DNA from 3 places in the Pseudomonas sp. RGM 3321 genome. Region 1 is predicted to be linked to each of the others. Evidence: predicted binding sites of a transcription regulator. Region 1 holds the regulator's gene; each other region holds the start of a gene.

What was found. Region 1 encodes sigma-54, which starts transcription at its own class of promoters, with help from an activator protein. Its sites were predicted from a motif close to ANTGGCATNNANNTTGCTNT; they were not measured.
Region 2: RGM3321_RS05900 (flagellar hook-length control protein FliK) is a predicted target of sigma-54. The motif match lies at 1,856-1,875, and genes of this name have one in related genera.
Region 3: glnA (glutamate--ammonia ligase) is a predicted target of sigma-54. The motif match lies at 2,736-2,755, and genes of this name have one in related genera.

Annotation. Positions count from the first base shown of each region.
Region 1 covers NZ_JALHBH010000117.1:17,505-23,059, forward strand. Annotated here, with positions in the region: gene lptB (LPS export ABC transporter ATP-binding protein) at 1-126, shown strand, start outside; gene RGM3321_RS20260 (RNA polymerase factor sigma-54) at 309-1,802, shown strand; gene raiA (ribosome-associated translation inhibitor RaiA) at 1,878-2,186, shown strand; gene ptsN (PTS IIA-like nitrogen regulatory protein PtsN) at 2,198-2,662, shown strand; gene rapZ (RNase adapter RapZ) at 2,665-3,522, shown strand; gene RGM3321_RS20280 (HPr family phosphocarrier protein) at 3,539-3,811, shown strand; gene RGM3321_RS20285 (superoxide dismutase) at 3,995-4,606, opposite strand; gene RGM3321_RS20290 (DUF2753 domain-containing protein) at 4,608-5,069, opposite strand; gene RGM3321_RS20295 (class II fumarate hydratase) at 5,104-5,555, opposite strand, start outside.
Region 2 covers NZ_JALHBH010000095.1:32,205-37,759, reverse strand. Annotated here, with positions in the region: gene RGM3321_RS05900 (flagellar hook-length control protein FliK) at 408-1,811, opposite strand; gene RGM3321_RS05895 (Hpt domain-containing protein) at 1,937-2,293, opposite strand; gene RGM3321_RS05890 (fused response regulator/phosphatase) at 2,327-4,033, opposite strand; gene RGM3321_RS05885 (STAS domain-containing protein) at 3,990-4,340, opposite strand; gene fliJ (flagellar export protein FliJ) at 4,426-4,875, opposite strand; gene fliI (flagellar protein export ATPase FliI) at 4,882-5,555, opposite strand, start outside.
Region 3 covers NZ_JALHBH010000091.1:29,181-34,735, forward strand. Annotated here, with positions in the region: gene typA (translational GTPase TypA) at 1-923, opposite strand, end outside; gene thiI (tRNA uracil 4-sulfurtransferase ThiI) at 1,067-2,521, opposite strand; gene glnA (glutamate--ammonia ligase) at 2,858-4,264, shown strand; gene RGM3321_RS04535 (cupin domain-containing protein) at 4,430-4,843, shown strand; gene RGM3321_RS04540 (chorismate mutase) at 4,972-5,529, shown strand.

The DNA of each region.
Region 1 (5,555 bases):
CTGGACATCTGCGAAACTGCCTACATCGTCAACGATGGACAGCTGATCGCAGAGGGCGATTCCGAGACCATTCTGGCGAATCAACTGGTGAAAGAGGTCTACCTCGGCCACGAATTCCGCCTTTAATCGACTGCCCTTTGCGCTTGGCGGCCGATTGATGCCAGTGCAGTGTGTTGACAATATTTTATTTGTCATATCACTCTAGGCAAAGGCACAGGTTTCAGGCATATAATTTGCTTAAGTTGGCGCCTCGGCGCCTGTAGTAGATGGCGCATGCGCGCCGGCGAATAAGGTGTTTAGCCCCTGCCATGAAACCATCGCTAGTCTTGAGAATGGGCCAGCAGCTGACGATGACACCGCAGCTGCAACAGGCAATCCGCTTACTCCAGCTTTCCACACTGGACCTCCAGCAGGAGATCCAGGAGGCGCTGGAGTCGAACCCCATGCTGGAACGGCAGGAAGAAGGCGACGACTTCGACAACTCCGACCCGCTTGCCGACAACATCGAACAAAAGCCCAATCCCGACGTTCAAGAGCCGACCTATCAGGAATCCGCGCCTACTGTGGATAACCTTGAAGATGGCGAATGGAGCGAGCGCATTCCCAATGAGCTGCCTGTCGATACCGCCTGGGAAGACATTTACCAGACCAGCGCCAGCAGCCTGCCAAGCAACGATGATGACGAGTGGGACTTCACCACACGCACGTCTGCAGGCGAGAGTCTGCAAAGCCACCTGCTGTGGCAGTTGAACGTCGCCCCGATGTCCGACAAGGACCGCCTGGTGGCTGTCACGCTGATCGACTGCATCAACAACCAGGGCTATCTGGACGAAACCCTCGATGAAATTCTCGAGTCTTTCGATCCCGAGCTGGACATCGAGCTCGACGAAATCGAAGCCGTACTGCACCGCATCCAGCAGTTTGAACCGGCAGGCATCGGTGCCCGAAACCTGAGCGAATGCCTGCTGCTGCAACTGCGCCAGTTGCCAGCGAAAACACCCTGGCTGACGGAAGCGCAGCGACTGGTCACCGACTACATCGACCTGCTGGGAAGCCGCGACTACGGCCAGTTGATGCGGCGCATGAAGATCAAGGAAGATGAGCTGCGCCAGGTCATCGAGCTGGTCCAGAGCCTCAACCCGCGCCCTGGCTCACAAATCGAATCCACAGAAGCCGAGTACGTCATCCCCGATGTAATCGTGCGCAAGGACAACGAGCGCTGGCTGGTTGAGCTCAATCAGGAGTCCGTACCGCGCCTGCGCGTCAATCCGCAATACGCGGGTTTTGTGCGCCGGGCCGATACCAGCGCAGACAACACCTTCATGCGCAACCAGTTGCAAGAGGCGCGCTGGTTCATCAAAAGCCTACAAAGCCGCAACGAGACACTAATGAAGGTCGCCACCCAGATCGTCGAGCATCAGCGCGGCTTTCTTGAGTACGGCGACGAGGCGATGAAGCCGCTTGTCCTGCACGACATTGCCGAGGCAGTGGGCATGCATGAGTCGACCATCTCGCGCGTGACCACCCAGAAGTTCATGCACACGCCACGCGGCATTTACGAGCTGAAATACTTCTTCTCGAGCCATGTGAGCACTTCCGAGGGCGGTGAATGCTCGTCCACGGCAATTCGCGCAATCATCAAAAAACTGGTTGCGGCGGAAAATCAGAAAAAGCCGTTGAGTGATAGCAAGATCGCTGGTTTACTGGAGGCACAAGGCATTCAAGTAGCCCGTCGCACAGTCGCCAAGTACCGCGAGTCACTCGGGATAGCGCCTTCCAGTGAGCGTAAGCGACTGATGTGATGCAGGCCCAGCCACAGCGTCCCAGAGACAGGCGCCATGCCTGTCTCTTTATGCACTGGCAAAGGAGAAAGCTGTATGCAAGTCAACATCAGTGGACACCAACTGGAAGTGACCAAACCCCTTCGTGAATACGTTGAGCTCAAGCTCAAGAAGCTCGAGGGGCATTTTGACAAGATTACCAACGTGCAGGTCACGATGACGGTCGAAAAGCTCAAGCAGAAGATCGAAGCCACGTTGCACATCCATGGTGGAGAGGTCGTTGCCAATGCTGAACATGACGACATGTATGCTGCAATCGACCTGCTCACTGACAAGCTAGACCGACAATTGCTCAAGCATAAGGAAAAGCAGCAAAGCATCCTCAAAGGTGCGGCCGCTCGCTAACGCCCATTTAAATGATCCGAATCGAAAATATCCTGACCCCCGGCCGCTCGCTTGTGAACGTGCCGGGTGGCAGTAAAAAGCGTGTACTCGAAGAAATTGCCAACCTGATCGGTCGTGAAGTACCGGGCATGGTTTCGGACACGGTATTCGCAAGTCTTGTTGCCCGCGAAAAACTGGGTTCGACCGGTTTCGGCAACGGTATTGCCATCCCTCATTGTCGCCTTGCTGACTGCAGCGAGCCTGTCAGTGCAGTCATTCACCTCGCTACGCCCGTGGATTTCGACGCCATCGACGGCGCGCCGGTTGACCTGCTGTTCGTATTGCTGGTCCCGCAAGCTGCTACCGATGAGCACCTGGAGTTACTGCGCCAGATCGCCAGCATGCTTGATGACAAAGACATGCGTAAGCGCCTGCGCGGTGCCGAAAGTGCTGAAGCGCTTTATCAAGTAGTGCTGGACGTGCAGAACGGAAACTGAACATGCGCATGATCATCGTCAGCGGCCGTTCCGGCTCAGGTAAAAGTACAGCCCTCGACGTGCTGGAAGACAACGGTTTTTACTGTGTCGACAACCTGCCTGCCGGACTGCTGCCGGAACTGGCCGAGCGAGCGCTGATCAATACTGAACTGGCCGAGCCCTTGCTGGCGGTATCCATCGATGCGCGAAACCTGCCCAGTCACCTGACCCGCTTTCCGCAAATGCTGGATGAAGTCCGCTCACGCAACATCCAGTGCGACGTGCTTTACCTGGATGCGGATGAAGCAACCCTTCTCAAGCGCTTCTCGGAAACCAGGCGTCGCCATCCTTTGAGTACGGCAGATCGTTCGCTGGCCGAGGCGATACGCGACGAGACAACGCTGCTGGGCCCGATCATCGATCTGGCCGACCTGAAGATCAACACCACCCACCTGAACCTCTATCAGTTGCGCGACGCACTCAAGCTTCGCCTGCTGAACAAACCCGAGCCAGGCACCGCGTTTCTGATCGAATCCTTTGGTTTCAAGCGTGGCATGCCCGTCGACGCAGATCTGGTGTTCGATGTGCGCTGCCTTCCCAACCCGTACTGGAAGCCTGAACTGCGCGACCATTCCGGGCTTGAACAACCGGTTATCGACTATCTGTCGGTGCAGCCCGATGTTGAAGAGATGTTTCAGGACATCTTCGCTTATCTGAACAAATGGTTGCCCCGGTTTGCAGCCAGCAACCGTTCTTACGTTACCATTGCCATCGGCTGCACCGGCGGACATCACCGCTCCGTCTACCTGACCGAACGGCTCGGCCAGGTCTTGCAACAATCACTCAAGAACGTTCAGGTTCGCCACCGCGACCTTAGCTGAAAGGATTTTCACTGCGATGCCCGCTCGTCAAATCACCATCATCAACAAATTGGGCCTGCATGCCCGCGCTGCCGCCAAATTCGTCGGCGTCGCAGGCAAGTTCCCTTGCACGATAAGGGTCGGCCGCTCTGAGCAGACCATGGTCGATGGTAAAAGCATCATGGCCGTGATGATGCTGGCGGCAGGCAAAGGCACCGAGATCCATCTGAAAACCGAAGGCGAATTCGAGCAGGAAGCGCTCGATGGCCTGGTTGAACTGATCAACAACAGGTTTGATGAGGGCGAGTAAGCCCTCAAACACGCCCCTTCCATGATCACCAGCAGTGCATCTGCAACCAGCTCAAACCGTGAGCAATCAGTAACGCCATACCGGCCAACAGCAGCCCGGTGCCTACGACGAGCCGCAACAACCGCACACCGTTGATAGCGAATACTCCTGAGCGCATAAGCTGCCTTGGCCCGGTTACTGGAGTCAGACCAGAGCGGCCTGATAACGTCGAGACACTTCATCCCAATTGATCACGTTGTAGAACGCGTTGATGTATTCGGGGCGACGGTTCTGATAGCGCAGGTAGTAAGCGTGCTCCCATACGTCCAGACCCAGAATCGGCGTATTGCCATTCATCAGCGGGCTGTCCTGATTACCACTGCTTTCAACCACCAGCTTTTTGTCAGGGGTGACGCTCAGCCATGCCCAGCCGCTGCCGAAACGAGTCAATGCGGCTTTGGTAAACGCCGCTTTGAAGCTGTCGTAGCCGCCCAGCTGCTCGTCGATGGCCAAGGCGACAGGGCCTTTTGGCAAACCGCCCCCGCCTGGCACCATTACTTCCCAGAACAACGAATGATTGGCGTGGCCGCCACCCTGGTTGATGACCGCCGGACGCAGGTTTTCAGGCAACTGCTTGATGCTGGCCACCAGTTTCTCGACGGACCAGTCAGCAAACTCCGTACCTTCGACCGCCGCATTAAGGTTGTTGATGTAGGTCTGGTGATGCTTGGTGTAATGGATCTCCATGGTTTGCGCATCGATGTGCGGCTCCAGGGCGTCGTATGCGTAAGGCAGTGTAGGCAAGGTATAAGGCATTTCAATGTGCTCCGTAGAAAAGTCCGGAAGTGGCTGCCGAGTGGCGCTGCAACGATGAGCGCGCGTGCTCGCTGCTGCTGTTCAGCAGCCGATGAGTGCGCGGGTATTCGCCGTGTTCACTGATAAAGCTCAGCAACTCGGCGTAGGTTTTGCTGCTGTGGCGCAAGGCTGCCTCACGGAGCGCCGGAGGAAGACGCTGATCCTGCATGGTCCGCAACAGATGTTGATGAATGGCACACAGGTATTCAGCGCTTTCCTCAGGCTGGCCGAGGCTCAGGTGCAGGTCAGCCAGGTTGTGGTGAGAAATCACACAGGCTGCGACGGCTTCGTCGACATCCGCCCAACGCTCGAACAACACTTGCGCCAACGCCAGCGCCTGAAGGTACAGCTCGCGGGCTTCGACCCACTCGCCCAGATTGAAACAGCGATTGGCCTGCTCGATGGTGCGTTTCCAATGCTGCATGGTCATACCTCCAGGGGACGTTGGCTGGCTGGAATCAAATACCGCCAGCGGTGAGTTTTTCTGGGTTGAGCAGCGCTTCCAGTTCGCTGCGTTGCAAATCGGTGTGCTCAAGGGCGACGTCAATGACCGGGCGGCCCTGCTTGTAAGCGGTCTTGGCAATTTCGGCGGCTTTCTGATAGCCAATGATCGGGTTGAGGGCCGTCACCAGAATCGGATTACGCGAAAGTGCTTCCTTGAGCTTGGATTCATTGACCTTGAAGCTCGCAATCGCCTTGTCAGCCAGCAGCCGACTGGAGTTGGCCAGCAGTTCGATGCTGCTGAGCAGGTTCTGGGCGATGATCGGCAGCATCACGTTAAGCTCGAAGTTGCCGGACTGCCCCGCCACGGTAATCGTCGCGTCGTTGCCGATCACTTGCGCGGCGACCATGGCGGTGGCTTCCGGAATGACCGGGTTGACCTTGCCCGGCATAATCGATGAGCCCGGCT
Region 2 (5,555 bases), on a different contig from region 1:
CTATCGTTCCCACGCTCCGCGTGGTAATGCCTTTCGTGACGCTCTGCGTCACACAGTTCTGCGATTCAGTGAGATTCAGGCTCGACTTGAGTCATCTTTTCGCCCCTCGGCGACCTACTTTGATGGGGCCAAAGTAGGCACCCCCCTCGCTCCTGTTTCCGGCCCGACTTCGTCGGGCTCCTTCGCCCTGCCACTGATCCGGAGGGTCGCCGCAACGGGCCATCCGTGGCCCGGTGCGGCTAGCCTGGCGTCCTGCCAGGCTAGCCCCGGGTCAGCGCCAGAACTCAGCCGTCACTAAGGTCGCAATTTGTGTCGTCTGTACCATCGAGCTCGAAAAGCATTTCTACCTTAACAACTAGCAGGCAAGGCATGACTTAGCGTCGCGGCTGCCATGTGAGACAGGAGCATCACGCGTAATAATCGATCTCGCTGCTGCCGATCACGCGTGCAGCCGGCTGGCTGACCGGAACAGCAGCATCGACGCCTGCAATGTCATCCGAAGTGTCGCCTGAGCTCACGCCATTACCACGACCGTTGCGCTGGGCGCGGCTGGCCTGCTCTTGAGCCTGTTGCTGGGCCTGCTGTTGCGACTGGTCGGAAACGTTGACGTCGACGTTGCCAAGCCCCTGCTGAACGAACGACTCACGCAACCTCGACATCTGACTTTCCAGTGCGTCACGCACACCCATGTGGGCGCTCATGAACGTTACCTGGGTCTGCTGCTCCGGTGCCATGTTGATGCGGATGTCCAGACGTCCGAGTTCGGCGGGCTCCAGCTTGATATCGGCAGTTTTGAGGTTCTGGCTCGACAGGTACATGACGCGGTCGACAATGCCTTCGGTCCAGCCGCTTTGATGCATGGCCAACGGCTGACTCATCAACGGCGCGGCGGCAGGTGTTGCCGCAACACGAGCCGGTTGCGCGGCCTGACTCAGCGCAGCGAGGCGATCGGCAAAGTTATCGACGCGCGTGTCGCCAGCGGCGCTTTTGACATCCTTCAGTCCTTCGCCGATCAAGCCGCTGAACGACTTGTCACTGCTTTCCGTGCTGCTCTCTTCCGAGGGAAGCTGCTCGCTCAGGGCCGACAGGTTATTGACAAGATTCTGGTTTGGATCAGCTTCTGCGTTGGTCGGGGTCGCTTTGTTGGCAGCATGGGTATTCTGCGCAGCCAGCTGCGTTTTGGCGTTGGCATTCTCCAGCGCCAATTGCACCGCATCCAGACCATCAAGCGGATCGGCGTCCGGATTGAATGCTTCTTCAGTCGGCGCGGGCGGAGCAGCCTGAGTGACCGTGAGCGCGGTCGCTGCGGGCGCAGCTGTGACGTCAGGGCTTTGTGGCCTGGCGACCGGCAAGGCAGGCGCTTGCGCAGCCATCGCCTGCAACGCCGGGTCAAGCACCGGGTCGACAATCGCCAGCCCTTCAGTCAATGCCGGGTCTGCAGATGCCTGTGCATCATCCTGCTTTGAACCGGCACTGGCAGCATCATCCTCAGCGGCAGTCGAACGGGTTGGCAAATCATTGCCGCTATCGGCAACACTCGACGTGTCAGCGGCATTGGCCTGATCACCGGAAGACTTGTCCTTGCCGACGGCAACCTTGTCCTTGTCAGGCGCTGCCTTGTCGCGAGCCGACTTGACCGGCGCATCCTCACGCGACGGAACAGCATCCTTCGCCTGTTTGGCATACACATTGGAAAAGCTGGAGGCCCCGTCCTTGCTGCTGTCAGCAGACTTGACCGCATTATTGGCCGTACCGGACCTTGAGGTCGCAGTGCTTGTGGCCTGAAGAAGCGCATTGGTAGCGAGGGGCATTTCGGTCTCCGCATAAGCTGCTGGTTATCGCCTTACCAGAATATTTAGCAATATGCGGGCCAACCTTTCACCGCCGCTTGAAAGGTTGCCGGATAAAGGAAGATCGGGGATCTGGAAATCAGCGATCAGCTGACAAACAACTGCCGCTCTGCGTTAAACAAGCCGCGAATAGTCATGTATTCGCTGTCGATTTTGCCGATCAGCTCTGGCAGCCCTGTGAACAACTGCTGACGGGACTGCTCTTCCAACTGCCGACACAGCTCGGAAAGTTGCAGCGCACCCATATTGCCGCTGCTGCCCTTGAAACTGTGCGCGGTGAGGCTCAATTCCTGAAAGTCAGGATGGCCTGTTTGAACAGCAAGACGCAGTTGCGCGATACGCTGCTCGGAATCCTTGAGGAACACATCCAGCAAGGTCGGATACTCGTCCTCCATGACTTCCTGCAAGGCATTCAGCACGCTGTAATCCAGATGAATCGACACTTGTTCACTCCTTGATCAAGACTCCAGAGGGGATTATGCCACTCCCTCCCAGGAAAATTCCACGCACGCCGTCCTGCCATCCGCAGACCACCGAGCCTCACGACTCAATTCACACACCAGGCGTAGCCCGCGACCATACAGTTCATTGCTCGCAGGTATCTGCATCCGGACTTTTTCAATATCAAATCCCTGACCACTGTCCTCCACGCTGAGGGTCAGCCGACCACCCTCTGCAACTGGCTCGACCTGCACAGTCACGCGGATGAACCCGGTCTGAAGCATGCCAAGACGCTCGGCGCGCTGCTGATAATACAGGGCGAAGCCTGCCGCATCATGCTTGAGCGACGAATCCAGCCCTAGCACACCATGTTCCAGCGCATTGCTATAAAGCTCGCCGAGCACCATATGCAGTGCGGCACCCTGATTGCGCAGGCCATGAACTTCAAGCAGCAACTGCAAGACGTACGGCAGCGGGTTGAAGCGCCTCAGGGTAGAAGCGCGAAACTCGAAGCTGGCCGACCAGTCCAGCGGGCTGGAGGCGCCGCTGTCCGAATAGGTCAGGGCAGGCAGACTCTGCAATGGCTCATCGACGGCGCTGATTTCCAGCAAGCTGACATCGTCACGTGCCTTGCCGCCAAAATCGTTGAGCGCTACGAGAATTTCCTCGATCAGCAAGTGCGGCTCGCGGTTGGCAGAAAGCACCTGGCGCAAACGCTGCGCACCGAACAGTTCGTCATTGTTGTTGCTGGTGTCGAGCACCCCGTCGGACAACAGGAAGATGCGATCGCCCGGCGCCAACGGATAGACATCGGTGCGTGTATCGAAAGCATCGACGCTCAGCACGCCCAATGGCAGGTGACTGGAAGCCAGCGGCACATGCTCACCCTGCGCGCCGCGCAACAGGTAGCCGTCTGGCAAGCCACCGCTCCAGACCTCGACCTGCCGTTGTGCAAGGTTGATACAAAGCAGCGTTGCACAACAGAACATGTCGACGGGGAGGATGCGTTTGAGCTTGGCGTTCATTTCACGAAGGATTTCAACCAGGCCGTAGCCCTTGGCGGTCATGCCGTAGAACACCTCGGCAAGCGGCATCGCCCCGACGGCAGCCGGCAAGCCATGCCCGGTGAAATCCCCAAGCAGGACCTGCATGTGCCCGGCTGGCGTGTAGGCGGCCAGCATCAGATCGCCGTTGAACAAGGCATAAGGAGACTGCAAGTAGCGGATATTGCCGACCCCCAGGCAACCGGCGTGGGCAATCTGATCGAACACCGCCTTGGCGACACGCTGCTCGTTGAGAAGGTACTCGTGGTGTTTGCTGATCTGGTCACGTTGTTGACGGACAGTTTCGTGCAACACCCGCAAGCGGTTCATGGCATTTAGCTTGGCGGCCAGCACCAGCGGGTTGTAAGGCTTGGACATGAAGTCGTCGCCACCGGCGTCCAGGCAGCGCGCAAGCGCCTCGCCTTCGGTCAGCGAGGTGAGGAAGATGATCGGCACCAGCGACTCACCACTCATCGCCTTGATCCGTCGTGCCGCTTCGAAGCCGTCCATGACCGGCATCATGGCGTCCATCAGAATCAACTGCGGACTTTCCGCCTTGAAGATGGCCACAGCTTCGACACCATTGCCAGCACTGAGAACCCTGTGACCCTGCCGCGCAACGATGGTTGAAAGCAGCAGCCGGTCACTGGCGCTGTCATCGGCGATCAGAATGCACAGCTTTTTCGGGGATGCCTGCACTGGGTATGCTCAGTTCGAACAACTTCGAGAAATTGGAAATAGCCAGAATCTTCAGTACATCAGGCGTGCAATTGACAAGGTGCACCACCGCTTTATCGCCACCGGCATGGTCGCGTAACAGCAACAGCATCCCCAGCGCAGAACTGTCCAGATAGTGCGTGCCCCGCAGGTCGACCACATAGTTCAGCGTCTGCGGGTGATCCTCGTAGGCTGCGCGAAACGCCTGATGGGATTGAAAATCAAAGCGCCCCTCGATGTAAAGGGTCAGCGTCTGGCCATCGGCAGAGCGTTCGGAAGTGACTGTCATGGGGAACCTCGAGGTGTTTCATCACCGAGACATTGATAGCGTAGACCAGCCAGAGAAATCACCGCGGGTCTGATTGAGTCAAACGTCAGAATTGTTCGTGACGAGGCAGACGCTGCGACAACTCGTCGAGCAATTTCTGCTCCCGCTTGTCCTCCAGTCTGCGTGCTTCATCCATATAACGCTGCACCAGCTTGCGCAAGCCTTCGACCCGCGCATAACAATCCTGCCAGGCGCTACGCGCCCGATCGAGATTGGCCTTGTGCCACTCAAGACTTTTGTATTGCTGGGCAACGGCGACATCGAGCTGACTGAGAAAGCGCTGATAACCCAGCAACCACTGCCCGGAAACCCCGGCACTGCCGCGTTGCAACCATTGCTGCTGATAATCCTGACGAAACTGGTCAAGTTCCTGCAGCTTGTTGTTGGCCAGATTGACCTGCCCCTGAAAATGCCCAAGCCGCTGAGCCGCCGTTCGCTCGGCGGCTTCCGCCATCTCGACCACTGGCGCCAGACGCGCCGCTCGACTCTGAGCCATAGGCTATCAGCCGCCAGGTGCCGGTGCGAATATCGACGCCAGCGCCTCGCCACTGCCTTGCATGCTTTCGTTGTCTCGCAGACCCTGGCGCTGATAGCGCACCAACACCGGGTGCAACGCAATCGCCATGTCTGTCTCGCGATCGCCACCCGCCACATAGGCACCGACACTGATAAGGTCGCGAGTCTGCTGGTAACGCGACCACAACTGTTTGAAATGCTGCGCACGCGCCATGTGCTCGGGGCTGACCACCGCAGGCATGACCCGGCTGATGGAAGCTTCGATATCGATGGCCGGGTAATGACCTTCTTCAGCCAGACGCCGGGACAGCACGATGTGACCGTCGAGCACACCCCGCGCGGAGTCGGCAATAGGGTCCTGCTGGTCGTCGCCTTCCGACAGCACCGTGTAAAAGGCCGTGATGGAACCACCACCCGCCTCGGCATTGCCAGCGCGCTCCACCAGCTTGGGCAGCCGGGCGAACACAGAGGGCGGGTAGCCCTTGGTGGCTGGCGGCTCGCCGATGGCCAGGGCGATTTCCCGCTGAGCCTGAGCAAAACGGGTCAACGAGTCCATCAACAGCAGGACATTCTTGCCCTTGTCACGAAAGTATTCGGCGATACGTGTGCAGTACATGGCAGCGCGCAGCCGCATGAGCGGCGCATCATCGGCTGGCGATG
Region 3 (5,555 bases), on a different contig from region 1:
GAAACGGTTGGCTCGTCGACGGTCAGCGGCTTCATCGCTTCAACATTCAGCGGATCGCACAGAGTGTCGGAGATGAACAGCTGGTCGAAGCCGCTGATGCAGACGATGTCGCCGGCAGCTGCTTCTTCAACGTCCACACGGTGCAGACCGTGGTGACCCATCAGCTTCAGGATACGGCCGTTACGCTTCTTGCCTTCGGCATCGATAGCAACAACCGGGGTGTTTGGCTTGACGCGACCGCGAGCGATACGGCCAACACCGATGACGCCCAGGAAGCTGTTGTAGTCCAGAGCCGAGATCTGCATCTGGAACGGGCCGTCACGGTCAACTTTTGGCGCAGGAACGTGATCGACGATCGACTGATACAGCGGAGTCATGTCTTCAGCCATGTCGGTGTGTTCCAGACCGGCAATACCGTTCAGGGCCGAAGCGTAGACGACTTTGAAGTCCAGCTGTTCTTCGGTAGCACCGAGGTTGTCGAACAGGTCGAAGATCTGGTCCAGAACCCAGTCCGGACGCGCGCCTGGACGGTCAACCTTGTTGATGACCACGATTGGACGCAGGCCGGCTTCGAACGCCTTCTTGGTCACAAAACGGGTTTGCGGCATAGGGCCGTCCTGGGCGTCGACCAGCAGCAGTACGGAGTCGACCATCGACATCACGCGCTCTACTTCACCACCGAAGTCGGCGTGGCCCGGGGTGTCCACGATGTTGATGTGGTAGCCATTCCAGTTGATCGCGGTGTTCTTCGCGAGAATGGTAATACCGCGCTCTTTTTCCTGGTCGTTGGAGTCCATCACGCGCTCGTCGTTGAGCTCGTTGCGCTCAAGGGTGCCGGACTGGCGCAGGAGTTTGTCTACCAGGGTGGTCTTACCATGGTCAACGTGAGCAATGATGGCGATGTTGCGTAGATTTTCGATCACTTGTGTATCTCGATCAGAGGATTCGGTCTGCTGACTGTTTAAAGGCAGCGATTAACTATTTCGAGTCGGCAAAAGCCGTTACGGCATGACGACTGGTGTCGGGGGGCCGGTGACGCAAGCCACAGGCAAACAGCCCCGGGCACTTAGCTCGGTCGATAAACGCGCACATTGGCATGCCCCTCACTGAGCAAATGGTGAGCATGCAGGCGACTCATGACGCCTTTGTCGCAATACAGCAGGTACTGGCGCGTGTCATCCAGTGCCTTGAAACGGCTGTTCAATGCGTAGAACGGCAACGTCTGTATCTCCACGCCAGGCACTTGCAGCGGCTGGTCCTCTTGGGCATCCGGGTGACGGATGTCGATGATGACCTGACCGGCCAGCGCCTGGCTGACTTCTTCTATGTCGACATTGCGGCTCAGATCGTCGATAACCCGATCGATCGAAATCAGCTTCGCGCGTTCAAGCGCTTGCTCGAGAACCGCCATGTCGAACTGTTTTTCTTCGTACTCAACGCGATTTCGCTTGGCGTTGGTCTTCGGGTTGACCGAAATCACCCCGCAATACTCAGGCATGTGCCGGGCAAAATCGGCAGTGCCGATTTCAGTCGCCAGGTCCACGATGTCCTGCTTGTGGCTTGCAACCAGCGGTCGCAGGACCAGCTTGTCGGTCGCTGCGTCGATCAGCGACAGGTTCGGCAGCGTCTGGCTGGCAACCTGTGAAATCGCTTCGCCGGTTACCAGCACGTCGATTTCGAGACGATCAGCCACGGCGGATGCAGCGCGTAACATCATACGCTTCAAAACTACACCCATATGACTGTTATCGACTTTCTGCAGAATTTCTCCGAGAACTTCCTCGAATGGCACGCTGACAAACAGCACCCGCTGCGAACTGCCGTACTTCTTCCAGATGAAGTGAGCGACTTCCATCACGCCCAGTTCATGGGCACGTCCACCCAGATTGAAGAAGCAGAAGTGCGCCATAAGGCCGCGGCGCATGATCTGGTAGGCCGCAACGGTCGAATCGAACCCGCCGGACATCAATACCAGGGTCTGCTCCAGCGCGCCCAGCGGGTAGCCGCCCATGCCCTGATGCTGGTCATGAACGACAAACAACCGTTGGTCGCGAATTTCCATCCGCACGACCAGATCGGGCTTTTTCAGCTCGATTCCGGCAGCGCCGCATTGCATGCGCAACTTGCTACCGACGTATTTCTCGACATCCATCGAGCTGAAATCGTGACGACCGGCGCGTTTGCAACGCACTGAAAACATCTTGCCGGGCAGCAGGTCGGCGTAGTGCAGCTTGCACTTGGCGACGATGTCATCCATGTCGCCCAACGGGTACTCGGCCACCTGCAGAAAGTTGGCAATGCCAGGCATGCAACTCAGCCGGTCCCTGATGCCCTGCAGCACTTTGGGGTCGGTCTGGCGGGTCTCCACCTCAAGGTTGTCCCATACGCCACCCACGACAATGTCCGCGTCCAGTTCACGGAGCACGGTACGAATGTTCTTGCCCAGTTGCCGGATGAATTTCTTGCGCACCGGCGGGCTTTTAATGGTGATTTCTGGAAAAACTTTAACGATTAGTTTCATGGAAACAGCGCGTGAGGTGCCGACTGAAAAAGGGGGGCGCGGATTATAGCGGAAATTGCTCAACGTTTAACCAGTTATCGTACACTCGACCATCGACGCACCAAAAAGAGTCGACGCACCAAATTGCAGCGCCATAACGGTGCGTACTTTTCTCGGCAGACGCGTTTAAATCCCCTGAAAGCCTGCTTTTGAAGCAAAAAACCCAACACGGGGCACTGGCATGCAAATTGCTCCCTTGTGAGGCAGGTTGCCTTGGCAGAATATTCGTGCCGGCATCACCCAAATTCAAGGGACCCAGCCTAATAGAAGGCGGTTCTTAGCCACCCGGAGGACACCATGTCGAAGTCGGTTCAACTCATCAAAGATCATGACGTTAAGTGGATTGATCTGCGCTTCACGGACACTAAAGGTACGCAGCACCACGTGACCATGCCAGCTCGCGATGCGCTGGAAGATGACTTCTTCGAAGTCGGCAAGATGTTCGACGGCTCCTCCATCTCTGGCTGGAAAGGCATCGAAGCTTCCGACATGATCCTGCTGCCGGACGACGAAACCGCTGTTCTGGACCCGTTCACCGAAGAACCGACGCTGATCCTGGTGTGCGACATCATCGAACCGTCGACCATGCAAGGTTACGATCGTGACCCACGCGCCATCGCTCGTCGCGCCGAGGAATACCTGAAGTCCACCGGTATCGGTGACACCGTATTCGCAGGCCCTGAGCCAGAATTCTTCATCTTTGACGAAGTGAAATTCAAGTCCGACATCTCGGGCTCCATGTTCAAGATCTTCTCTGAACAGGGTTCGTGGATGTCCGACCAGGACGTGGAAGGCGGCAACAAAGGCCACCGCCCAGGTGTTAAAGGTGGTTACTTCCCGGTTCCGCCTTTTGACCATGACCACGAAATCCGTACCGCCATGTGCAACGCTCTGGAAGAAATGGGCCAGACCGTTGAAGTTCACCACCACGAAGTGGCGACCGCTGGCCAGAACGAAATCGGCGTGAAATTCAACACGCTGGTTAAAAAGGCTGACGAAGTTCAGACCCTGAAATACGTTGTTCACAACGTTGCTGACGCTTACGGCCGCACCGCGACCTTCATGCCAAAGCCTCTGTACGGCGACAACGGTTCAGGCATGCACGTGCACATGTCCATCGCCAAAGATGGCAAGAACACCTTCGCAGGTGAAGGCTATGCCGGCCTGTCCGACCTCGCTCTGTACTTCATCGGCGGCATCATCAAGCACGGCAAGGCGCTGAACGGCTTCACCAACCCGTCCACCAACTCGTACAAGCGTCTGGTTCCAGGCTTCGAAGCACCGGTCATGCTGGCCTACTCGGCGCGTAACCGTTCCGCTTCGATCCGTATTCCTTACGTCAACAGCCCACGCGGCCGTCGTATCGAAGCACGCTTCCCGGATCCTTCGGCCAACCCGTACCTGGCCTTCGCGGCTCTGTTGATGGCTGGCCTGGACGGCATCCAGAACAAGATCCACCCTGGCGACGCAGCTGACAAGAACCTGTATGACCTGCCGCCTGAAGAGGCCAAAGAGATCCCACAAGTTTGCGGCAGCCTGAAAGAAGCGCTGGAAGAACTGGACAAGGGCCGTGCGTTCCTGACCAAAGGCGGTGTGTTCAGCGACGACTTCATCGACGCTTACATCGCACTGAAAAGCGAAGAAGAAATCCGCGTTCGTACCTTCGTACACCCACTGGAATACGAGCTGTATTACAGCTGCTAATCCAGCCGCGCCAGCGTTGATGGCGTAACAAGAGACCTCCTTCGGGAGGTTTCTTTGTTTCTGAGGACCGATTTTTTATTTTTGTGCAATAACGGGATACCGCATCAGAAAAAAAATACCGGGCAAACTTCTGGCTCGAATTTCAGCCAGCAAGGCCATCCCGACATGCCCTACAGACTTCTGATCACAGCTGCCCTGATAGCACTGGCAGGCAGCGCCGTTGCCCAACAGGCAAGCCCCACCGTCGAATCCCGTGTTCTGCTGAAAAGCAAAACTTCCTGGGATGGCACGCCTTACATTGCCTACCCCAAAGGCCAGCCCGAGCTGACCGTTCTGAAAATCAACATTCCTGCAAACACCGCGCTGAAATGGCATAGCCATCCGATCCCCAACGCCGCCTACGTGGCCTCAGGAGAAATCACCGTCGAAAAACGGGACAGCAACAAGGAAATCCGCCTGAAAAAAGGCGACGCACTCGCAGAGATGGTTGATATCGTGCACCGCGGCAAGACGGGCGACACACCAGTCGAACTTATCGTCTTCTACGCCGCGACAGAAGCAACGCCGTTGTCGCAATAAGCTCTCACCAGCACGTACGCGGAATGCAGCCTTTGCAACGTGAAATTCTTTTCACCACCGGGCACTGGCTGCATACCCACGAATCGGGCTTAACTCTGCACCCCGCCCCGATCAATATGGAGTTGAATATGCGCCTGCTTCTGGCCACTTCCCTGCTGACCCTGACGTGCATGTCTTCCTGCTTCGCCTTCGCCGCCGAGCAGAAGCCCTCTTCTATCGAGCCGCTGTTGCAAGCCATCAGCGAGCGCCTGTCCATCGCCGATCAGGTTGCCCTGAGCAAATGGGACAGCGGCAAAGCCGTCGAGGACCCGCCGCGCGAGCTGCAAGTCATCAGCGCAGCGCAGGCCCGCGCTGCCGAGTTCAAGCTGAACCCTGACGACGTTCAACGCTTGTTCAAGGCGCAGATCGAAGCCAACAAGCAAATACAGAATGCACTGCTTGCCCAATGGCATGCAGCGGGCAAAGCCCCTGATACGACCAGGCTGAGCCTGGTGGACGATATCCGCCCGAAACTCGACCGTTTGCAAACCCAGCTGCTACAGGCATATGCCGACTTCCAGCCGCTGCGCAAAACCGAAGACTGCAGAATAAAGCTGGATATGGCGCTCAAGCGCTACCAAACCGACCCAATTCATGATCAGGCACTGGTGCTGGCCACCGCCGACCTTTGCTCGGCAAAACTCTGACACATCAGGTGGATAGCGCAGCATAG